Regions from separate parts of the Paenibacillus sp. IHB B 3084 genome, predicted to be linked through region 1. Evidence: predicted binding sites of a transcription regulator. Region 1 holds the regulator's gene; the other holds the start of a gene.
What was found. Region 1 encodes Rex, which represses fermentation and respiration genes when NADH is low (regulators of the CRP and FNR family bind a similar motif). Its sites were predicted from a motif close to TTGTGAAATATTTCACAA; they were not measured.
Positions count from the first base shown of each region.

Region 1 (12,679 bases):
CCCATCACCTGGAGGAAGTTGCTGGTAAGCATCTGGGCATGCATATGAAATATTTCACACTCGTGCATACGCTGACCCGGTTGTTCAAGGACAGCAAGAACGGACAATTGCCTTCGCTGCGTCAGCAGTTGGCAAAGTCGGGGCATGAGAAGTCGACGGATTGGGCCTCTACCATCGACCAGTTGTATCCGCTCGTGCTGGAGGTCAAGGAGACTTGGGATTTGCTGAGCGACAAGCTGTTTGGCATGCTGCCGGAGCGAAGTGATGCGACACCGGGCGAAACAGGGCAGTTTTCTTCCCGTCTCAAGCCATCGGCCAAGCCTGCCAAGTGGGATCAGGCGGCTGCGCTGGAAAATCAGCTTTATGTAACGATGAGCGAAATTTTGCGCAAGGGCGACAAGCTGATGCTCGATGTGAAGGAAGAACATGACGATTATGCGGCTGACAGCCTCATTACGGATATTACGGGGCTGCTCAAGGATTTGGCAGGCATTAGGGAAAGCTTGCGCTTTTTCATGCGGCTGGATGATGAAACGACCGTATACTGGCTTGAAGCGAGCGGGCAATTCCGCAGCAAGTCGCTGCAATTTTATGCGGTGCCCGTCGATGTGAGCCGCCAGCTGAAAGAAATGTTTTTTGACAAAAAAGAAGCATTATTCTGACATCTGCTACCTTATCGGTGGATAAGTCGTTTCAGTACATGACCGATCAGCTCGGCTTGCAGGAGGCCGCAGATCAAGGACGGCTGATGACTACGCAGCTCCCGTCACCCTTTAACTACAGGGATCAGGTGCTGCTAGTCATTCCAAGAGATTTCCCGAGCGTGAAGGGCAGTGTAGGAGATGAGCATTTTGTAGATATGCTCGTCAGCTCGCTAGGCGCGACTGCTCAAGCGACGCGGGGGAGAATGCTCGTTCTCTTTACCTCCTACCGTATGCTCCGGCAGGTGTATGAGCCGCTTAAGGAGGCGTTGTCTTCCAGCGATATCACCGTGCTGGGGCAGGGCGTGGACAGTGGGAGCCGCAGCAAGCTGACCCGACGTTTTCAGGAAGCGAAAGCTTCTGTGTTGCTGGGAACCAGCAGCTTTTGGGAAGGCGTCGATATTCCGGGCAAGGCGCTGACGTGTCTGGCTATCGTCCGCTTGCCGTTCCAACCGCCCAATCACCCGCTGCTGGAGGCTAAAAGTGAGCTGCTCCAGCAGCAGAAGAAAAATCCTTTTATGAAGCTGTCTGTTCCACAGGCTGTCATTCGCTTCAAACAGGGATTTGGACGTTTGGTACGTACGGCGAGCGACCACGGGGTCGTTATCGTTTACGATACGCGTGTGATCGAATCCTATTACGGGAAGCATTTTTTGTACTCATTACCGGGACCAAAAATGGAGCATATGCCGACGGAGCAAATGGTGCCCCGCATCGCCGAATGGCTCCAATCCGCCCCGGAGACAGAGGCATAACGGACGGACATCTAAATGTGTCCGTTACAATTAGGGGGAGCAAGTATGAAATCAGATAAAATTTCAGAGGCTGTCGTACGGAGGTTACCCGTATATTTACGTTATCTGAATGCACTGCACAAACGGGAGGTGTCTACGGTCTCTTCCCAGGAGCTGGGACAAAGACTGGATCTGAATCCGGCTCAAATTCGAAAGGATCTCGCGTATTTTGGAGATTTTGGCCGTAAGGGTATCGGCTATGATGTTACTTATCTTATCGAGAAAATACGCCATATCCTGAAAATCGACCAGCAAATTAACGTGGTATTGGTCGGAGCAGGTAATCTGGGGCAAGCCCTTTCGAATTATAATGCTTATTTAAAAGACAATATGAAAATTGTAGCGGTATTTGATGCTGTTCCAGATAAAGTTGGAACCAGGATCAATACGCTGGTCGTACAGCCGATGGATGAACTGGAAGCGACCGTGAAGGAACAAAACATTCGGATCGGGATTATTACCGTACCGGATTTTGAAGCACAGCACGTCGCTGACAGGCTCATTGAGAGTGGGATTGGAGCAATTTTGAACTTTGCACCCACTACTCTCAAGACACCGGCAAACATTCGGGTACATGCCACAGATTTTACAACGGATTTGTTAAGCCTTGCTTATTATTTGGAGGACGGAAAGGAAGATACGCAACATGACAGCGAATAAATGGATGATTAAAAACGGCTCCTTTGCCGTGAACAGACCGGAAGCCGGGGTAATCCACGGCTATATGATCGTGGAGGATAGCCGCATCACCTACATTGGTGAGACTTTGCCAGCGGGTGAGGAAGAGACGGACGCGATTGACGGTAACGGGCTGCTGTTTTTACCTGGCCTGATTAATACACATGGTCATGCGGCGATGTCTTTGCTACGTGGGTATGGGGACGATCTGGCTCTCCAAGTATGGTTACAGGAAAAAATGTGGCCGATGGAAGCCAAGTTTACGTCTACGGATGTGTACTGGGGTACGTCCTTGTCCGTGCTGGAAATGCTGAAAGGTGGTACAACAACCTTTTTGGATATGTACGATCATATGGATGAGGTGGCTCGTGTAGCTGAAGAGTCCGGCATCCGTGCCAGTCTGATGCGTGGAGCGATTGGACTATGTTCGGAGGAAGAACAGCGGATCAAGCTGGCTGAGGCTGTGACCTTTGCGCGTAATTGGCATGGAAAAGCAGACGGTCGCATTACGACCATGATGTCTCCGCATGCGCCGTATACGTGCCCGCCTGCGTTTATCGAAAAATTCGTACAGGCAGCGCATGATCTGGACTTGCCGTTGCATACGCATATGTCCGAAACGATTGCCGAAGTAGAGCAAAACGTACGCGATTACGGCTTGCGTCCGGTTGCACATCTGGATAAGCTGGGCTTTTTCTCCCGTCCATCGCTTGTTGCCCATGGCGTTCATTTGAATGACGAAGAAATAGCTTTGCTGGCTGAACGTGGTGTAGCGGTTTCGCATAATCCGGGCAGCAACTTGAAGCTCGCAAGTGGTGTGGCAAGAGTGCCTGACCTGCTGCGTGCAGGCGTTACTGTCTCTCTCGGAACAGATGGTCCCGCGAGTAACAATAACCTGGATATGTTTGAGGAAATGCGTCTGGCTGCACTCATTCACAAGGGAGTATCTGGCGACCCAACCGCAGTTCCTGCGGGTGAGGCGTTGCGTCTGGCAACGGAGTACGGAGCGAAGTCGATTGGCTTGAAAGAGGTAGGAGCGCTGGCAGCAGGCAACAAGGCAGACTTTATCGCGCTCGATCTGAATCAGGCGCATTTCCTGCCGCGTACGGATCTCATTTCCCATGCCGTATACTCTGCAAGCGCCAAAGACGTGGCTCATGTATGGGTAGACGGTCGTCAGGTTGTGAAAAACGGTGAGTGCCTGACTATGGATGAGGAACGTATCAAGCATGAGGCCCAAGCCGCCTTTGAAGGGCTGCTGTCGCGCTAATTCAGGTGTCACATCCCCTTAGAGAGGAAGCACAGGTTTGAAAAACAAGAAAAAATGGATAGCGGTCGCCATTCTGGCCGTCATACTGGTCCTGGTCAGCATTTTCTGGTATTATTCCTACGTTACTCAAGACCAGGTGACCGAGAGAAATGCCGCTATCGTAAAGGCCAAGCAATCGGGTGGTCTGGTCAGCACGACGCAGACGTGGAAGTCGGTGTGGGATCAGGTATACTGGGTAGTTCAAGGGAAAAATGCTCAGAACGAAAATATTATGGTGTGGGTTCCTTTTCAAAAAGTGGAGGGCCAACCGAATGTACCTGTCACAGATAATAGTGGTGTTCATACCGAGCTACTGAAAAACGGAGTCGACGAGCAAAAAATGACGGCGATGATCCAGCAGCAGCTTCCGGGTGCAGATATTGTGAGTCTTCAGCCGAGTGTGTTTAACGGTCAATATGTGTGGCAGCTGTTTTATGATGACGGCAGTCATCATTACTATACCTTTTATCGCTTCTCGGATGGGGGATCGGTGGGGGTAAAGTATACTTTGCCCAATTACTAGAGTGATGTGAGGACTGGCTGATGGTGGTTTGGGAGTGTTAGGGACGCTAGGAGCGCTGCGTAGTCCATTTGATCTTACGATCGCTGTTGCCGCCGGATTTTTTTCGATTAGATTCTTATGGGGAAAATCCGGCGGCAAAGGCGAACGCTTCGCTTCTTCAGATTCAAATGGCCCACTCCGCTGGCTGACCGCTATGGAGTCACTCCAAACACCACTCTTTTTATGGGAGGGGAGTTGGGGGTAGGGGGCACGGACGCCGCTGCGCTTATTTCCGTTTTGGGTTTTACACCAAACTAATTCTGTACGAACTGGAAAATCGTTTTTACTAAAAAAGATGAAGACATTGTCTTATAAAAAGAATGGCTAGTTAGAATGGTTGAAAGCTAAAAAAAGACGCAAATGCGGTTTATTCGTATTTACGTCTTTTTTAGCTTTTTTTGTTGGGTAAGTGTTTATCATGGAATGACTGATTGTGTTTAACTTAAAAAATGTTATATAAGCAGAACTCGAAAATGTACATAAAAACGGAGTAGGCGGAATGGTGCTGTACAAGCGGTAGTATTCGTTTTAAAAGCTTTCCGTAGGAAAGCTCGCTTCGAAAGCATCACCTCCCCGGATTTCTACCCATGTGTGCTCATTCTAGAAATCCGGGGGCAACAGCGATGGGAAGCACCATCCGCCTGCGCAGTGACTCCGCACGTATCTTTCAAGCTCAACTATCACTTGAATTTCCCTTAAACAGGTTAAATATGAAGTCTATTACATAGATCATAATAATTTTTCCTTATAATGGTTTAATTATAGGTGCAGACTAACGTAACCCATAATTTTGTGGCTATGTTATCATGACTACTTGTACAAAAAGGAGATTCATGGACATGGGAAAAGTGGATGGGAAAGTTGCATTAGTAACGGGTGGAGGTCAAGGGATTGGACGGGCTATTGCTTTACGCCTGAGCCAAGACGGCTTCGCAGTGGCAGTTGTAGATTTAAATGAAGAAACGGCGCAAAGTGTTGCTGGTGAGATTACAAAGGCAGGAGGGCGCTCGCTTGCCCTTAAAGTCGATGTTTCCGACCGGGATCAGGTTTTTGCGGCTGTAAAGGAAGCATCTGTGAAGCTCGGTGGCTTTGATGTCATTGTAAATAATGCTGGGATTGCTCCCGCCAAGCTATTGGAGGATGTTACGCTGGCTGATTTTGATAAGCTGTTCCACATCAATGTGACCAGTGTGCTTTGGGGCATTCAGGCGGCAGCCGCCAAATTCAAGGAACTGGGTCATGGTGGTAAAATCATCAATGCCTCTTCTCAGGCAGGCCATGTTGGTAATGCCAATCTCGGTATTTACTCCGCGACCAAATTTGCGGTTCGTGCTCTGACACAAACCGCTGCTCAGGAATATGCCCAATACGGTATTACAGCAAACGCATACTGTCCCGGCATTGTACAAACGCCAATGTGGAGCGGTATCGATAAAGAAATTACGGCATCCAAAGGCGAAGCAACAGGGGATGCAACCAAGGAATTCGGCAGCAAAATTGCCCTTGGCCGTCTGTCTACACCAGAAGACGTATCCGCCTTCGTATCCTTCCTGGCAGGCCCCGATTCCGATTACATGACAGGACAATCCCCTCTGATCGACGGCGGGATGATGTTCCTTTAAAGCTTTAAAGGTTGTACTATGAGGTAATAATCAATCCTCTATATACAGTGTAAGGTTAGCTTACAGTATGAGATCTAATTGCTATCGAAAATCTTTGTTTACGCCTAAAAAAACTAAATAACAAAACAAAAAAAGACGTAAATACGATAAATTTCGTATTTACGTCTTTTTTCACTGCCACTCTGCGAAGCTTGGCTGAAAGCCAGCTAAGCATCTTTACCTACCCAACTTCCCTCCTAAGGCAAATTCATCTTTATGGCTGTGCAGTAGCGGAGTGGAGGATTTGAATCTGAAGAAGCGATAGCGTTCGCCTTTGCCGCCGGATTTTCCCCATAAGAATCTGATCGAAAAAAATCCGGCGGCAACAGCGATCGTAAGATCAAATCATTCACGCAGCGTCTCCCACCACCATAACCAAAGATTTTGCCCACTCACAACTCCCCCACACATTGCCTTCGATATTAGATATACGTTATGATATACTATAATTTATAAGTGATAGACAAAAATGATAGAAAAAGACCTGCTGATCCTGTAGATCATGCAGTCTGGTTTATGTGTTGACATTCGTCCCGTTTCTTCTGTGTTTTACATTTTGAGAGGAGGATGTTATTTGAAATTACGTGCAGTTCCTATCGTTGTTGCAGCGGTTCTGGCAGCATCGCTGTTGTTTGGAGGATGGTTTATTTACCGTCAGTTTACAATGCAGAGTCCTCTGGAAAAACTGGTTTCCCAATATCCCGGCGTCACAAGCGCTCAAATAGATATTAAACCGGATCAGGTTGTTTTGAATCTGGATCTCAAACCGCAGGCAGATGTCGCCGGATTGGTCAATGTAGTTAAGCAAAAAGGACAGTCCATCATTGGCAGCCGTACAGTTAAGCTGGAAATTGCGGATCATTCCAATCCAGCGTTGAACCAGTGGTGGTCTGAGGCCATGTTTCCGGTAGCGGAAGCGATGGAAAATAAAAAATACACCCAAATTTCATCTACCGTCGAGCAGATGAAAAAGAAAAAAACCGGTATCGAGGCCGATACCGATATGGATTCAAACAACGTCTATATCCGACTCAGCGAAGGCAAAGCGACCAAGTTTATCGTTTTGCCACGTCAATCTCAGCAAATGGGGGTATGGCCTAATGCCTAGATGGATCAAGGAAGCACTAATCGGCATTGTGCCGGTGACCATTATATTTCTCATTTTTATCGGGGTGAATATCATCCCCCTTCTGATTGCAGGCGTGATGCTTAGCGGCTTGTTAATGCTCATGCATGCACGTGGAGGCTTGGCTGTAGGGGCCGGGCAAGAACGTAAACGCAAAAAGAATGGCCCGGACAAGCTGACTTTTGAGGAAATCGGTGGGCAAGAAAGCGCCAAGCAGGAGCTGCGCGAAGCGCTGGATTTTTTGAATCGGCATGATGAAATTTCCAAGTTTGGCATTCGTCCATTAAAAGGTGTTTTGCTTACAGGCCCTCCGGGAACCGGGAAAACACTGATGGCGAAGGCAGCTGCGCACTATACCAATTCTATATTTGTTGCCGCTGCAGGCAGTGAGTTTGTTGAAATGTACGTAGGTGTTGGTGCAGGCCGTGTCCGTGAGCTGTTTCGGGAGGCCCGCACTCGTGCAGCCAAGGAAAAGAAGGAAAATGCTATTATTTTTATTGACGAGATCGACGTGATTGGCGGCAAGCGTGAGGGTGGACAGCAACGTGAATATGACCAAACCTTGAATCAGTTGCTGACTGAAATGGATGGCATCTATTCAGCAGATACTCCGCGCATTTTGATCATTGCGGCTACAAACCGTAAAGAAATGCTGGACAGCGCCTTAACGCGCCCGGGGCGTTTTGACCGTCATATTCAAGTGGATTTGCCTGATAAGAAGGGCCGTCTTCATATTCTTAAAATCCATGCCAAAAACAAACCGATTCAGGAAGATGCGAATCTGGACAAAATTGCTGAGGAATCCTACGGGTTTTCCGGTGCACAGCTGGAAAGTGTCATGAACGAAGCGGCAATCTATGCGATGAGACAGGAACAGGAAATGATTGCGCAAAAGCATCTGTCGATGGCGATTGACAAGGTGATGATGGGTGAGAAAACGGATCGTGAATCCACGCTGGAAGAGAAAAAACGTGTAGCGATTCATGAACTGGGACATGCTATTATGGCTGAAATCGTTCGTCCGGGCAGTGTCAGCCAGGTAGCGCTCAGCCCGCGTGGGAAAGCGCTCGGCTATGTGCGGCACAATCCACAGCAAGAGCATTATTTGTATACCAAGCAGTTCCTGGAGGAGCAGATCATGATCTCGCTCGCGGGGGCTACGGCGGAAGAAATGTACTATGGCGGTCGCAGTACAGGCTCTAGCAACGATTTTGAGCAGGCGTTGAACATTGTTCATACGATGATGACTTCCGGTTTGACTTCACTCGGCATTATTAACATGGAAATGGTAACGAAAGAAGAGCTCATGCGCGAAAATGGTGAGATTATGGACGACCTCCATAACCGTACTTTGGAGCTGCTCGAAAAGCATCGTCCAGTGTTCGACAACTCTCTTGACATACTTATGAAGGAAGAAACCCTGTCTGGGGATCAATTTAGATGTCAATTTAGTGAAAATGCTCTATTACCAGCATAATTTTTTATGCTGGTTATTTTTTTTTACTTTTAGTCCGTGCTAAGATATTATTAGCTATTGGGACATAAACATGTATTTTTCGACAAAGAAGGATACAATATAAGAGAGTGACCAGGAAAGGGTGGAGTAAAGAACCATGCAATTTAAAAAAATCGGCGTCATCGGCGGCGGCACCATGGGACAGGGTATTTCTGAAATGCTCGCGTCCAAAGGAATTGATGTGCTGTTGGTAGAGCAGACACCAGAGAAACTAGACTACGCCTACAATATGATTGAAACGAGTCTGGACAAGCAACTGGAAAAATGGGCTATCACACAAGCGGAGAAAAAATTGATTTTATCCCGAATCCAGAAAGTTTCCCATTTGGCTGAGCTTGGAAGCTGTGACATGGTCATTGAAACCATTACAGAAAATCTGGACGAGAAGAAAGCTGTTTTCCAAGAACTGGACTATGTGTGTCCAAACAACATTATTCTTGCAAGTAATACATCCACGCTGAGCCTGACCGAGCTTGCCAGCTCGACCAAGTATCCTGAGCGTGTTATTGGTATGCACTTTATCTATCCAGTATCCCGCATTGATCTTGTGGAAATTATTCGTGGCTTGAAAACTTCGGACGAAACGTTTGAAAACACAAAAATGTTTGTTGAAGAAGTAGTGGAGAAAAAAGGGGTTATGATTTATGAATCCCCGGGCTTTGTAACAAGCCGTATCATTTGCCTGCTGATTAATGAAGCAGCTCACGTTCTCCAAGAGGGCGTAGCTTCCGCTGAAGATATCGACGATGCTATGCGAATCGGCTACAGCTTCCAAAGCGGTCCTTTGGAAATGGCTGACCGCTTTGGTCTGGATTCCGTTTTGGCTGCTCTGGAGCGCATGTTCCGTGAATTCGGCGAATTGAAATATCGTCCGTCCATCGTCCTGAAGAAAATGGTGCGTGCAGGTAATCTGGGCGTGAAATCGGGCGAAGGCTTCTTTAAGTACGACAAGGATGGTGACCGGGTATGAAAATTCTCGTAATTAATGCAGGGAGTTCTTCCCTGAAATACCAGCTGTATGATATGACGGACGAGTCCGTTCTGGCAAAAGGATTGGTCGAGCGCATCGGTATGGATTCATCCATCCTGACGCATAAGCCAACCAACAAAGAAGAATACACTGAGGTTAGCGAAATTCTGGAGCATACTACAGCGATCCGTAAAGTGCTGAATGCACTCACAGATGCGGAACATGGTGTAATCTCCAGCACTAATGAAATTCAGGCTGTGGGACACCGCGTTGTTCATGGAGGAGAAATTTTCAAGCAGTCAGCGGTTGTAACGCCTGAAGCGAAGAGTGAAATCCGCCGCTTGTTCGACCTTGCGCCATTGCATAACCCGGCCTCTATGATGGGTATTAAAGCGGCTGAATTGAATATGCCTGATGTACCGCAGGTTGTTGTATTTGATACCTCGTTCCATCAAACCATGCCTGAAAAAGCTTATATGTACGCCATTCCAAGAGTGTTGTACAATAAGTACAAGGTTCGTCGCTACGGCGCACACGGTACTTCCCATGATTATGTAAGCAAAGAAGCTGCCAAATTCGTCGGTCGTCCTTTGGAAGAGTTGAAAATCATCACTTGTCACATCGGTAACGGTGGTAGTGTAACAGCGGTTCAAGGCGGTTTGTCCGTAGATACTTCCATGGGTATGACTCCACTGGAAGGACTTATGATGGGGACACGTAGTGGTGATTTGGACCCGGCAATCGTGCCTTATGTGATGAACAAACAAGAATTGACCGTCAATGAAGTCAACTCCATGCTGAACAAGCACAGTGGACTTTTAGCTATTTCCGGTATCAGCAGTGATATGCGTGAAATCACGGAAGGTATGGAAAAAGGCGAAGCTAATTCTACATTGGCATTTGAAATGTATGAATACCGTCTGCGCAAATACATTGGTTCGTATGCCGCGGCAATGAATGGGGTAGACGTGATCGTATTCACGGCAGGTGTAGGCGAAAACTCCGTCGTTCTGCGTAAGAGAGTGTTGGAGCAACTGACATTCCTCGGTATCGAGCTGGATGAATCGTTGAACGCTATTCGTTCTGGCGAGCCTCGCCGGATTACAACAGCAAATTCGAAGGTTGATGTATTGATCGTTCCGACGAACGAAGAGCTGGTTATTGCCCGCGACACGTACCGTCTGGTTCAGTAGTTCGACCCGAAGTTTAAACTTTATGCATACGGGCTATCACTTAAATAGGTTCCGTATGTACCAAACAGCGAGAGCAAACAGCCTGACCCAGGGGGAAGGGCTGTTTGATTTTCGGTTAAGAGGAGAGAGACGGTCATGACGAATAAAAGTACGATTGCCCTAGTGGGCCGCCATGTAGGGGAAACGGTTACAATCGGCGCTTGGGTAAATAATAAACGATCTAGCGGTAAAATCCAGTTCCTGCAACTGCGCGATGGTACCGGATATATTCAAGGGGTTATCGTGAAAAGCGAGGTGTCCGAGGACATTTGGAATGATGCCAAATCCTTGACACAAGAAAGCTCTTTGTATGTTACCGGAGTTGTGCGCGAAGAACCGCGTAGCCAATCCGGCTTTGAATTAACGGTAACGGGCATTGAAATCATTCATTTGACAGAAAACTACCCGATCACGCCAAAAGAACACGGTGTAGATTTCCTGATGGATCACCGTCACCTGTGGTTGCGTTCCGCCAAGCAACGCGCGGTTCTGATCGTACGGGCGGAAATTATCCGTGCGGTACAGGAATTTTTTAACGGCAATGGCTTCACAAAGGTGGACCCGCCAATTTTGACCCCTTCTTCCGCAGAAGGCACAACAGAGCTGTTCCATATCAAATATTTTGACGAGGATGCTTATCTGACACAAAGCGGACAGTTGTATATGGAAGCGGCAGCCATGGCGCTTGGCAAGGTATACTCGTTTGGTCCAACCTTCCGTGCGGAAAAGTCTAAAACACGTCGTCACCTGATTGAGTTCTGGATGATCGAGCCGGAGATGGCTTTTGTAGATCATGAGGAATCTTTGCGCGTACAGGAGCAGTTTGTGAGTCATATCGTACAATCAGTGCTGAAAAATTGTTCAAAAGAGCTTGAAACGATCGGACGCGATGTTTCGAAGCTGGAGCAAATTCAGGGAGAATTCCCGCGCATTACGTATGATGAGGCGATTGCTTTCCTTCAAGGTGAAGGATTCGATATCCCGTGGGGCGAGGACTTTGGCGCTCCGCATGAAACGGCTATTGCTGAGAGATATAACAAGCCAGTGTTCATTACACATTGGCCGACTCACATTAAGGCATTTTATATGAAGCCTGATCCAACTCGTCCAGAGGTTGTACTGTGCGCCGATATGATCGCTCCTGAAGGCTATGGCGAAATTATCGGGGGTTCCCAACGGATTGATGATCCGGCCTTGATGGAAGAGCGTTTTAACGAGCATAACCTGGCGCGTGAAGCTTACCAATGGTATATGGATCTGCGCACCTACGGCACCGTTCCGCATTCCGGCTTTGGACTGGGACTGGAGCGTACGGTAGCATGGATTTGTGGACTCGATCATGTACGTGAAACGATTCCGTTCCCACGTATGCTGTATCGTCTGTATCCGTAACCAATGACCGGATCATTCGACAAGACATCAGCGGCAGAGTGGGCGGAGGGAGTAGCCTTTGCTATGGAAGCCGGAATGGTCCAGATTCCCTATGCCCTGCTCAAGCATTACCAGACGCTTCGGCTGACGGATGGCGAAATGCTTCTGCTTATGCAGTTGCTTGCTTTTAAACAAGCCGAACGCAATGAATTTCCAACCTGGGAGCAATTGCAGACCCGTATCGGATGTACAGCGAACGAAATTGCGCTCCATTTCAGCAAGCTGATGAAGGAAGGTTTTCTGCGGATTGATACTGTGGAGGACCGCAACTCGTCCGTTCAATTCGAACGCTACAATCTAACGGGGATGTACCGTAAGTTGGCGGAATGTATGATACCCGAGCGCACGGAGCAGTACGATGACGATGATATTTTGTTTGCTGGGAAACCGGATGTGCTAAATGGTATATCGGAATCTTCACCTTCAGAGGAACGGAATTTGTTTACGATTTTCGAGAAGGAATTCGGCCGACCGTTGTCACCGATGGAATACGAGACGATCACCAGTTGGGTGGATCAGGATCGTTATCCCGAGGAGCTGATTTTGCTCGCTTTGAAGGAAGCGGTGTTTGCAGGGAAGGTACATTTCCGGTATATTGACCGCATTTTGCTGGAGTGGAGCCGCAACCGTGTCCGTAATGCACAAGATGCAAAGGAATACGCTCAGCGTTTCCGTGGCGGCGGACGCAACTAAAGCGAT
Region 1 is NZ_CP013203.1:5,128,378-5,141,056, forward strand. It holds partial or broken gene dinG (ATP-dependent DNA helicase DinG) at 1-1,456, shown strand, start outside; gene ASL14_RS24065 (redox-sensing transcriptional repressor Rex) at 1,502-2,155, shown strand; gene ASL14_RS24070 (amidohydrolase) at 2,142-3,443, shown strand; gene ASL14_RS24075 (cell wall elongation regulator TseB-like domain-containing protein) at 3,481-4,005, shown strand; gene ASL14_RS24080 (hypothetical protein) at 4,040-4,249, shown strand; gene ASL14_RS24085 ((S)-acetoin forming diacetyl reductase) at 4,884-5,666, shown strand; gene ASL14_RS24090 (hypothetical protein) at 6,280-6,813, shown strand; gene ASL14_RS24095 (AAA family ATPase) at 6,806-8,308, shown strand; gene ASL14_RS24100 (3-hydroxyacyl-CoA dehydrogenase family protein) at 8,445-9,317, shown strand; gene ASL14_RS24105 (acetate/propionate family kinase) at 9,314-10,510, shown strand; gene asnS (asparagine--tRNA ligase) at 10,646-11,941, shown strand; gene ASL14_RS24115 (DnaD domain protein) at 11,945-12,673, shown strand.

Region 2 (12,679 bases), 2.1 Mb from region 1:
TGATGTCAGATATTTTTTTTATAATGTTTCATGGATCTGTCTGGTCGGGTAAGGTTTAAAAGACCTGTTTTTACTCCTTGAATGCCAATAAGCCCCTGCCGCAAAAAGCGGACGGAAGCTTATTGTGTATCCTATAGTGTGTACTTATTTTCCAAGAAATAATGATGAACTAAAAAAGAATTTTGAAAATCAAACCTGACAATAAGGCAGCAATTGGAATCGTAATAACCCAAGTAATGACAATGCGACCAGCCAGCGACCAACGCACAGCGGAAAAACGCTTCGCAGAACCAACGCCCAAGATAGCCGAAGTAATAGCATGAGTGGTACTTACCGGTAAATGAAGCAACGTGGCTGTGAAAATTACCGAAGCACCGGAAATATCAGCGGCGAAGCCATTGATCGGTTCGATTTTAAAAATCTTGGTGCCCATCGTCTTGATGATCTTCCAGCCCCCAATGGACGTACCGAGCGCCATTGCTGTTGCGGCCGAAATTTTAACCCACATCGGCACTTCCAGATGATCCTGATAACCCGACGAAACGAGTGCAAACGTGATAATCCCCATTGCCTTTTGGGCATCATTCGTACCATGAGTAAACGATTGAATCGCTGCCGTAATGACCTGCATCGTGCGAAAACCTTTGTTCACCGTATGCGGACTGCGACGAGCGAAGATGTATTTTAAAATCATCATTACAATATAACCAATTACAAAAGCAATCAGCGGGGAGAAAATAAGTCCCTCAACAATCCCGATGAAGCCGCTCCAGTTCAATTTCTCTGATCCCGCACCTACATACACAGCCCCGGCCAGCGCACCAATCAAGGCGTGGGAAGAGGATGAAGGAATACCGAACCACCATGTGAGCAGATTCCAGATAATCGCTGCGATCAGCGTCGCAATGACGATATCAATCCCGTTCGTAAGCTTGGTAGGGTCAGCGACACTGCCACCAATCGTCTTGGCAACCCCTGTAAACAATATGGCTCCGAGAAAGTTCATGACCGCAGCCATAATAATCGCACGACGCGGCGTCAACGCACGGGTAGATACCGAGGTTGCGATAGCGTTCGCTGTATCATGAAAACCGTTAATAAAATCAAATGCCAGAGCAAGAAAAATAACAATACCCAATACCAGTAAACTTGTATCCATGTAAAAGGACTCCCTTACGAGTTACGCATAATGATGGATTCCAGCATATTTGCAACATCCTCGCATGAATCCGTTGTCGTTTCTAGGCGTTCGTACAATTCTTTGCGTTTAATCAGTTCAATGGGATCAGTCACAGTTGCAAACAGGTTTTTGATGCAAATACGCAACAGCTCATCCCCCTGATTTTCCAAATCATTCAGGCGAATGGTGTATTCACGGATGGCCAGCAGCTTCTTCTGTGAAAGCAAATGTACAGCCTTCTGAATTTCATAAGCCGACTGACGCAAAATATCAGCGAACTGCACAATATACTCGTCCGGCTCCGTAATGTTGTACATATAAAAACGAGAGGCCGTCGCTTCCAGACCGTCCAGCACATCATCCATGGTCGTTGTCAGTTCCATGATGTCGTCGCGTTCCAGCGGCGTAATGAAGGTCTTGTTCAGCTCAGTAATAATCGTGTGTGTGTAATCATCACACTTATTTTCATACTTCTTCATTTCATTAGTAAACAGAACCACATCTTGAAGATTTGAAGTATGTTGGGCAAAATAATCGGCTGCTTGCACGATTGTATCTGCCATATTTTCCAACGTCTCGAAGAATATATCCTTTTTCTTCAATCTCATTAACGATTACCCCTTTACGAAAATATCCGCAACCTGTTTCGACTGCATTAGACAACCTTTGCTATCTTATCACACTCATCAATGTTTTTGTAAAGTTTGTAAAGGCAAATTTCACAATATTAAGTATACATTGCCCGACAAGGAAGTGCATTATCCGACAATATATACCTTAAAAGGTGAATTTCATCTACTTTACTTTGCTTCTACACTTACATGCTCGTTCAACGAAACGTCCGCAGGAACCACATGTATATAGGATGTACCTGGTACTAACGGAATTTCAACTCCATTTTTCATAAAACGAATCGCATCACCGGACGTATGCTGCCACTCAGCATGTATCAGCCGTCCCTGTTGAAACACCATGGCCTCTCCACTGCCATTCAACTCAACGCTCAATCTGCCTACATCATCCAGCGTTTGGTGCCTGGTGCTCATCACAATGACATTGGCCGCAGAGAGCTGCTTGTTATTGTTTTGATCCACATGTGACTTTTCGTTCACAAAACGCTTATATTGCTGATCAGACGGATCGTAGGTGTAAGATACCTTGTAGCTTTTAAGCAAAAAGCGGATTTGTAAAGATGCTGCATCCTCGTCTCCCATGACCGAGGTTTCACCGGATTTCAGGTAGTTATATACCGGAACCACAGTCTGCCTGATGTAGCCTTTGCTTTCGCTTCCTTGGCGAAGTCTGTTCACATCTGTGTACAGATTGTGTGGAGGACGGCGATCCTTGCTTCTCCAGAAGTAAGCTCCCCCATTCGAAATCTCATCCAGATGCTCCTTTCGTTGCTGCTGTAAAATCGCATAGGCATCTGTACTTCCCCCGGCGTGTATCGGCAATGCCCCATAAGTTTCACCCAGCTCAATCAAATAAGGCCGGATGCTGCGGACCGGACCTATTTTCACATCTCCACCATGACTTTGGAAAAAAGCTACCAAACGGGTAATTCCACCTTCCGCGAGAACCTCATATACCATGTCCGCCTCGCTAAGTCCCGCCTGAGGCCGTGCGGCTGGAGCGTTATTAATCATAATGGCAAGCGGTCGTTCCAGAACAGGATGCTGCACCGGAAGACCCGTAAGCGGAGCTGTAAATGCCGGAATAGTCGATTCCTTGGGCGGCTCAAGCGCCTCCGGCTGTGTTTCTTGCTTAAGCGGTTGAGGTGCGGGTTCTGATTCACCCGATTTGGACAAAGCAGAACAAGACATCATGGTCATACATAGCAAAACCGAGGTCATCACACGCAACCATCGTCTTCGATTAAAAATGGGCCCGGACAAGTTCATCCCTCCAGTTAGACATTTTTCTCATTATAAGCGTTATTTCCTGTTTTTGTCTTGATTGAAACACCTTATCTCTATAGAATACTTATCTGAAGACATTAAAATTTAAAAAATATTCAGACTTTGTGATTTTCGTCACAAATAACTGTAACTGAACCTAATACAATAAGGGTGTAGCAGAGATGATCATCCCAAACCAAATGAAATACAAACAACAATATAAGATACGAAAGAGGAGTGGTTTGAATGTTTAACAACTGGTTGCGTGAAAATAAAGTAGCAATGTGGCTGCTGACTGTAGTACGGGTTTATCTGGGATATGAATGGATGACCCATGGACTTGAGAAGCTGACTGGCGGATTCGATGCAGGCGGATTTATCTCGGGGGCCATTGCTAAAACAGGCGGAGAACATCCCGCTGTACAAGGCTGGTGGGGATCGTTCCTTGAAGCCTTTGCCCTGCCAAATGTCAGTTTGTTCAACGTACTGATCCCACTGGGTGAATTCCTGGTCGGAGTTGGCCTGCTTCTTGGTACACTGACTACATTAGCTGCTCTGATGGCAATGGTCATGAACTTCTCGTTCCTGTTCTCGGGCACAGTAAGCACCAATGCAATCTACCTGCTGTTTGAAATCTTCCTTGTCGTTGCTGGCGCAAACGCTGGACGGATTGGCTTGGATCGTTGGGTACTGCCCTTCCTGCGTGGACTGTTCCGTAAAAATAAAGATACCTTTCCAGCAGATCCCGCTCGAAAAATAGCTTAAGCTACCCAAAAAACAACCGTTACCCTCCGGGCTAATGGTTGTTTTTTTGTGCAGCAATGCTGCTTTGTTTTATATGTTTCAGCTTTGTGCAGCTACGATGCTCCATTCTGGCTTATAAGTTACACCAAAGAGAGCCATGGAGGGTTATATCATGAAAAAAATTACCAAAGCCTACCTCATGCTCGCGACAGAGTACAAACTATGGGGCTGGGATATCCATCACAAGCCGAAGCAGCAGTATCGACTACAACAACGTCTCAATCGGAAAGTGTTCAAGGTATCTCCAAGACCTTCGAGCAACTGCTGCGTCAACCCGGCAAGCTACCTCAGGCATTCGCTTATTTGCAAAAACACATTCAATCCATTCCAGCCTCTCAAGCCACCATCATGACGCTTCATCTGGAAAATGCACAGACCAAGCAATTGGTTTCTTATTCACAAGCCTTATACCCAGCTTCTGTTCAGACCAAAATCAATACTATTTATAAACCCGGCGATTCGTTCACAAATGTAATTAGCCGCACCAAAGATACGAACCTGAAGAAATTACTGACCCAAACCAGAGATGCCGGATACAAACTGGAAACCGCAGAAGGTATGTATTATCCTGTCATAAACTATGAAAAATATAAAGTTTTCGGAACGCACACCACGGCAGATATCCACAGCTATATTGACATCATGGCAGTGGAATCTGGACAGGCGGCTACCAAGGATGCCGCGCTGCATATCGGATATCAACAGTTGTCTGGACGGGTGCTGGCACAGGAAGACTTTTTAAACAAATATCCTCATTCCAACCGTACACTAGCTGTCAAAGGATTGCATGATCTGTACTATTTCTATACCTTCTACGGCACAAACAATACGCCATTATTCGATTACGATACCAAGAAGATTCATACAAACGCCAAAAAAGGATATCAACTGGTAATTCAACGCAACAGTGGCTCAGCTAGTCCTTATGTACAAAAACTAAAAGCCTTCGTGGCGCTACTGGATCAAAACGGGGATAAACATACTGCACAGGTATCCGACTGGCTGAAAAAGAACGTACCCACTTCCTGATCAAGTTTTACAGGAACACACCCTACAGTAACTCCCGTTATATACACAAAAGAACTTCCATTCCCACTAGCCATGTGGATTCGGAAGTTCTTTTTCACATTTACGTATCACGTTCTTGACCGAAAGCCCAACAATTGAGACTCAGTGAGCCCAGGACATAGGACTGAAAAAGCTTCTTCGCCGAGCGCTGGTCATCCGCAGCCCCCATCGCGTAAAACAGCGGTGAAAAATGCTCTATCCCATAAGAGGGAACCGCCTGTTTGGCATAAGGAGCCTTTTTGTCATATTGGAACAAATGACGCAAATTCCAGTCCTGAAGCTGCTGACCGATCCAGTCATCATATTGAACCGCCCAATCCGCAGGCTCATTCGTCTGCTTGAGTGTTCGCAAATTGTGGACCAACCCGCCGCTACCGATGATCAAAATGCCCTGTTCACGCAACGGTGTCAGCATCCGCCCAATCTCATACTGCTCCTGCGGAGCACGCCTAGAATCAATGGAGAGCGGGACGACCGGGATGTCCGCATCAGGATATATATGCCGCAAAACTACCCATGCTCCATGATCCAGTCCCCGATTCCGAACCGGCTGGTGGAACAGGTTATGCTGACTGAATAGATGCTCTATCTCCTCATACAGCTTCGGATCGCCGGGTGCAGGGTAATCGAGTGTGTACATTTGTTCAGGAAAGCCATAGAAATCGTGCAGCGCAGCATGCTGATCATCCGCGCCGATACATTGATCAGCACTATCCCAATGCGCGGAAAAAATGACTATTCCTTTGGGTCGGGGCAGGCTCGCGCCCAGCTCTGCAAGAAAGCTGGTGTATGCATTGTTTTCTAAAGCCAGTGTCGGTGAACCATGCGCAACAAAAATTGAGGGTAATGTCATCGCTGCCAACCTCCACACGCCAGTATAGTGTTACTCTTCCATTTTACTCCGGTGGAGGCGCAATTTCCAATACAATCCGTTACAGCCTGAAATCAGATCATCCAGTGCTGCCAATCCCTCTGAATATTCTCCTGCTTATCCAGCCATTCCAGCGTCCGGTCGATCAACCGTTGCCGTTCTTTACCAGAAGAGAAGGTGTGATCTCCCTGAAAATAATTTCTTTGTCGCAACGTCCCTCTGGACGCATCCAAAATACCTTTTGAAACAGGAACGCATAGTCCACAGGAATGATATCATCCGAGGTTCCGTGAATAACGAGCACATCCCCGTTAAACTTGACGGCCTCCTGAAACGGCTGGAACTGGGCAAGCGATTCAAAATAAGTAGGTGTGAACTTGTAGCCCAAATAGTCGGCCTGACCGCTTTTCACGGATTCATCGTACACGCTCCGCTCCGTAATTTTAACAATGTCATTGAACGGGTAGCCGACCGCCGACCAAAGCACCAGATTTTGTACTCTCTTGTCCCGTACCGCTGTGAGAAGGGCGACCGCGCCACCCAAACTGTGACCGATCAGCGTCACCTTGGTCGGGTCGATGTCTGCACAATTCACGGCATAATCGAGCACGGTACGTGTCTGATTAATCATCGACTCCAGCCCTTGCTTGCCGTAGTCACCCGTGCTTTCCCCGCAACCGGCAAAATCAAAGCGCAGGACAAAATATCCCCCTTCCGCAAGCTCACGTGCAGTCTTTACGAATAACCGATCTACCCCAATACGATTGCCCACAAATCCGTGGCATATCACTACGAGCGGTACCCGTCTCTGACGGTCTCCTTCATTCGGATTGCTCGGATAATGAATCGTTGCGGCCAGCTCCTCATTTTCAAAGCGAATTCCAATTTGCCGTTCCATCATGATTGTCCCCCTGTTTCAAGCTTCACCGTCACCAAGCTGCTATGCTGCATGGGCAACCCTACCTTGCGAAGCTTCTTGTAATGATTACTGATTGATAACTAATGATTTAAAGCGAATATGTCAAACGTATATTGTAACATGGATGCTCAGCAAAATATCCATTCACTTTAATTCCGATAAGTTTAATAAGTTTTATAGTAAAGTCAGTCTATCATTGCCCTGCTTCCTTGTCAACCTGTCAGTTATAACGGAGAAAAAACGTACAAATGGCGCTCCCCGCAACGATAACGAAGAACGCCATATTGCATTACTTGGTGGGAAAATTAACTTCATCCAGCAGACTATTCGTAGCTGTTCCTGAACATTTCGTGGGTCTCCGTGCGCCCCTCCCATTCCAGTCTGCAAGAGGCACCGCTATTCTGATCCTCATGCCATAAGCTGCGGTAGCTCTCTTCGCCCAGATCACCTGCAAACTCGGTATCCTGAGCCCATTCAGCATCGTCCAGAATACGGTACGTCGGGAATGTCCCCTGAACGCTCCGATGACTCACGTTCACAGGCAAGGTCTCCACGCTGTTTCTAACTGGAGCGGCTTCCAGCCGTTTATTAACCGTATAATCAGCTTGCTTATCCAGCTTCATAATGCCACATCCTCTCCACATTTACATTCAGGATGCTCCGCGTGCTCACCCTTTATCCAGTTTGAGGAGAATGCAGCGGTAATATACATTACGCAGATAAAGCCTTTTGCCATCCGCAGCTTACTCACGTATACTGTTTTTGTTACGTATTGGCGGTTCCGCAAGACGGAATACGCCCGCAAAGCAGGAGGAAGAAATGAATAAAGCCAAAAATTATACGCTTATTGCATGGATTGCCTTGTCCATGTTTTTTTTGACACAGGCGATCATCGGATGGTTTGTAACGTTCACAGGCGGAGATGTTGCTCCTTTTGAAAAAGTTAACCTGTCCACCCTGATCATCATCGCCGCAGGGGCCATTCTGCTGGTTGAAGCGCTGATGAATTTTATGGACCGCCCGGAGGAAGGAGAGGAAGCACAGCAAGACTATACGCCCGTGAAGCCCCGCATAGACCTCAAGTCCATCTTGCTGTATGTCGTGTTAGTCGTGGTGATTCTGGTCGCAGGGTTGGCCCTGCGCAGCGCACTGCCCGTGTTCAGCATTTCACCCTGGGTGAATCTGATCCTTGCCGCCATCGGCTTTATTGGACTCAAGCCGATTTTTTTGCGAAAAAAACGTTCATAACTCGCAATTCTCATGTATACCGAAGCTGCCCGATTTTTGTTCGCGGCGGCTCTTTTGGTTATTTTACAACTCCCAATTACGTAAATAATATCAGAAAAGAAAGCGGCTGTCGGCTGACCTGGGAACGATCTGGCATCCGACTTGCAGCTTAGGTGTTCGCCAAAAAGCCGTATTCCCCACCTGCAATAAGTGCATTGGGAATACGGCTTTGATGTACGTTAAAGCTTATTTGGAAAAGAGTTGCTCTGCATTATCCAGAGCGATTTTGTGTCCCATTGCCGAATAGTCCAGCCAAGGCTGTCCGTCCAGCATGTAGACATGGCCCTGCTTCACTGCTTTGAGTCCTTGCCATACCGCGTTTCCTTCCAGTTGCGCATACACCTTTTGGGCATCCGCTCCTTTACTGATAATGACAAAGATCGCATCGGCATCATAATCCGGCAAAACCTCCTGGGATACGACCTGATATGCCTTGTTGATCTTTTCCACACCCTTGGCTGGCTTCAAGCCCAAATCCTGATACAACAGCGGTCCTACCGGGCGCTTCATGCCCATCACACGGACTTCCTTCGCCGTAACACGAATAGCCATCACGGTTCCGTCGCCGATTTTTTGATGGATCAGCTTTTTAACCCGTTCCTGTTGGGCATCGTAATCTTTCAGGAAAGCGTCCGCCTGCGCTTCATGCTTGACCATAACAGCTATTTTTTTCAGTTGATCCTTCCATGTGCCCTCGTCCAGATCAAAGACCTCGGTTGGCGCGATTTTTTCATACTTGGCTACATCGGTTCCCGAATATTTTTTGTCTAGAAAAATATGGTCAGGTTGCAACTCCAGCACGGCTTCCATATCCGGGTCTGTGACAACGCCCAGCTTGCGGGTATTTTGGAGACGATCTTTTACATGGGGTAAAAAGTCCTTAACATCTCCACCGATGACCGAGCCAGCCGGAGTAATACCCAGCGCCAGTAGATTGTTCGTCAAATGAATGGACATGGAAGCAATGCGCGAATCCGCACTGACCGTTTTCTCACTGTTGTCCGCCGTTTTCGTATCGGCAGCTTTGTTGTCTGCTGCTTGTCCACAAGCGGACAGCATCACCATACATAAAATAAGAACCATGCCCACCCATGAACGATTGAATCCATTTTTTTTCATAATTATTCCTCCTATGTCATAGAAGCTCCAACTAAAATGATCCATATAGAAAGCTTCTGCTTGTTGGTTTATGTACCTATTCCATCTGTCATTTCGTACGGGACAGCAAAAATAAAAAATACGGAGCCCCTACCACAGCAACCACCACACCCGCCGGAATCGCATTCGGCTGAAACACAGAACGTCCAATCGTATCCGCAGTAACCAAAATGACGATTCCGACAAAGCAAGCAACCGGCAGCAAATGCTGATACATTGGCCCAACCAGACGGCGAGCCAGATGAGGCGCAATCAGCCCAATGAAGCCAATGCCTCCGGCCATAGACACACTGGCGCTGGATAGAGCCACGGCTGCTCCCAGCAGCAACAGACGCTGCCGTTTCACACTCGTGCCGATTCCAGCCGCCGTCTCGTCGCCCAGCGACAGATTGTTCAGGCTGCGCGTCTGTGACAGAACGTAGGGCAGCACAATAACAATCCACGGCAGCAAAGCCGCCGCATGTATCCAGTCCCGGCCCCATACGCTGCCAGCCAACCAACGTGCGGTGAACGCGTAAGTATCCTCATCGAGTCGCAAGGACCAATACAGCGTTATCGCGCTGAGGCCCGAGGCTACACCGATGCCGGACAGGATCAGACGCACAGGCACGATTCCTCTGTTCCGGTTATAGGACAACAGCACAATCAGTACCGCCGCCACGACACCTCCTGCAAAAGTAAACAGGGGGATCAGCACGGCTGCCGATCCTTCAAGATCGCGAAAGAAACTGACGAACATCACCAGTCCTAACGCAGCCCCCGCGTGCAGCCCCAGCACCCCCGGGTCAGCGAGTGCGTTCCGCGACAAGCCCTGCATAACAGCCCCGGCTGCTCCCAATCCGGCCCCGGCCAATACCGTTACAACGATACGCGGCAGACGGTATTCGAACAGGACGATATGATCACGCCCGCTACCACCACCAAACAGTGTATCCAGCACACGCAGCGGTGGAATACGAATCGTTCCGGTATTCAAACTCAATACAATGACGGCAAAGCTGATCGCCGCCAAAGCCAAGCAGACGATCAAAGCCTTTGTCCTTCTTGCATCCCCGGTTCCTAAAGAGCGACTCATTACAAATCCCTCCTTTCCTTACGGGCAAGAAAGAGGAAAAAGGGCACTCCGATAAAGGACACCATAATTCCAATAGCGAGCTCCTCGGGCGGATTCGCCATTCTCGCCCCCAAATCAGCCAACACCAGCAGCACAGCTCCCAATAACGCAGACAGCGGTACGATCTGGCGGTAATCCACACCAATCAGCTTGCGGGCGATATGCGGAATAACCAGCCCTACAAAACCGATGGCCCCGGCTGCGGACACGGACAATCCGGCCAGTACCACCACGGTCAACAGACCCAGCAGCCGGATACGCTTGAGATTTAATCCAAGATTCAGCGCCACCTCATCGCCCATCGAAATCAGTGAAATAGAGCGTGCCAGCCCCATAGACCAGGCAATCACAATCAGCAAAATCGGCGCAAGAATCTCAAGCTGTGACCATTTGATCCCTGCGACACCGCCCGCATACCAAAAAGCTAAATCCTGACTCAGGTTAAAATAAATCGCAATTCCCGAAGTCATAGAGCCTAGCAGAGCAGCCGTCACTGCTCCGGATACGGTCAGTCTCATCGGCGTCAATCCCCCGGGCGCGGAAGCTCCCAGACCAAATACCAGCAAGGTGCTCATCAGCGCCCCGAGGAACGACAATACGATTAACGTCCCATAAGGAAGGTTGGGGAAAAAGGCAAAACTTACAGCGACCACGAACATCGCTCCTGCGTTAATGCCCAGCACACCTGTATCTCCCAGCGGATTGCGCGTAATACCTTGGATCAGAGAGCCTGCTACCGCCAGTGCAGCTCCGATGACAGCCGCCCCCAACACACGCGGTAATCTTAGCTCATGAATGATCTGATGTGTCATCAATGAACGATCATAGTGAAATATCGCCGCCCATACCGTGCCTAAGGTCAAGTCCTTGGCTCCAAGGGAAATCGCGGCAAACATGGCCAAGGCCAGCAACACAGCAGAACCTATGAATAGCAGCGCCTGCCGAATCCGGCCCGCCCGGAGTAAAGGACGGGCTACCAAGGCTACTTCGGGAGCTGTGCCTTCTGTCCGAGCCGCATGTTTGTCCGTTTTGCCTTTAAACTGCATTCGTGAGGTCACTCCCTCCATACCTGAAAACCACCATAACGCTCATGACGATGGCGATAATGATAATTATTATCAACTTGATTTATAATAGCATGTTTCTATGACATTGCAAGCCAAAAACTGTTCCTCCTATGGAGGAACAGTTTTTGGATATACCTAGGTAAGATCGCTATATGGATGACTCCATGCAAGCCACATTTTTTAGTACGTAGGCCAACCTGCGGAGTCCCATTTCAGATCACTAATCAGCAGCTTTGGATTTCCGTTATCAGTCGCATCATAGGCATGACGCGCAATCACACTATTGTTATAAATAGACTGACCGCCCGGTCCCTTCCAACGGTCATTCCCCGCATCCAATACGGTTCCACCGCCATCCATCAGATTTTTACCACTCTTGTCCACATAAGGTCCAGTGATACTGGTGGAGCGGCCGTAAATGATTTTGTAATTACTGTTTACGCCTTTGCAGCAGTTATCGATAGAAGCAAACAGATAATAATAGCCGTTACGATATATAACATGCGGAGCCTCCAAACCACCAGCGGTACGCTTAGCGATGGAATAGATCTGGCCCGTAGGTTTCATCGTATTCTTGTCCAAACGGGTAATTTTCAAGCCTGAATTCCATGAACCGAAGGAAAGCCACGGGTTACCGGAAGCGTCAATGACCAGATTCGGATCAATGGCATTGTAATCATCAGATTGCGTCGTACGCAGCACCAGCCCGTCATCTCGCCAGCTCCCTGCTCCTATGCTCGTTGCAGAAGTCAATCCGATGGCCGAAGTGCGGAACCCGAAAGTAGATATGGAGTAGTAAACCCATACTCGTCCATTGTACTTTTGAGCATCCGGTGCCCACACATCGTTCGGGGTTTGATTAGGTACATACGATTTCCACCATGATGGCGGTGACAGGAATATTTGCGGTAATCTGTAAAAATTACGTCCATCATCCGACCTTTGAACCTGTATCCCCTGCCCTGTGGAGAAAATATACCATGCATTGCCTTCCTTCGTGATGGACGGATCATGTACCGCGACATCACCAGTTAACGCCCAATGCTCTGCCGATGCCGACGGCATCACGGATAGCAATAATGCAGCCGAAGTTACGGCAGCAAACGCCGTTCGGGCTATTTTACCCCGCACTGATTTTTTCCAAGATTCCAACATTCTACGCACCTCCGAAATAGTTCCATATGATAGAAATCATTTGACACACATATTACATTAGTGTTTATACTTACGAAGTTACCCATATATTAACCTATTAACTTCAGTTTTGTAAACGCTTTATTTCAAATCATAGGAAATTCCCAAACTACGCATAA
Region 2 is NZ_CP013203.1:1,685,196-1,697,874, forward strand. It holds gene ASL14_RS07870 (inorganic phosphate transporter) at 170-1,159, opposite strand; gene ASL14_RS07875 (DUF47 domain-containing protein) at 1,174-1,788, opposite strand; gene ASL14_RS07880 (DUF3048 domain-containing protein) at 1,981-3,081, opposite strand; gene ASL14_RS07885 (DoxX family membrane protein) at 3,325-3,843, shown strand; gene ASL14_RS07890 (hypothetical protein) at 4,045-4,911, shown strand; gene ASL14_RS07895 (dioxygenase family protein) at 5,012-5,803, opposite strand; partial or broken gene ASL14_RS07900 (alpha/beta hydrolase) at 5,896-6,719, opposite strand; gene ASL14_RS07905 (hypothetical protein) at 7,064-7,363, opposite strand; gene ASL14_RS07910 (hypothetical protein) at 7,560-7,988, shown strand; gene ASL14_RS07915 (ABC transporter substrate-binding protein) at 8,214-9,146, opposite strand; gene ASL14_RS07920 (FecCD family ABC transporter permease) at 9,235-10,260, opposite strand; gene ASL14_RS07925 (FecCD family ABC transporter permease) at 10,260-11,345, opposite strand; gene ASL14_RS07930 (arabinan endo-1,5-alpha-L-arabinosidase AbnA) at 11,547-12,521, opposite strand.
Region 2: a site for Rex is predicted at 3,202-3,219, ahead of ASL14_RS07885 (DoxX family membrane protein). Genes of this name have one in related genera too.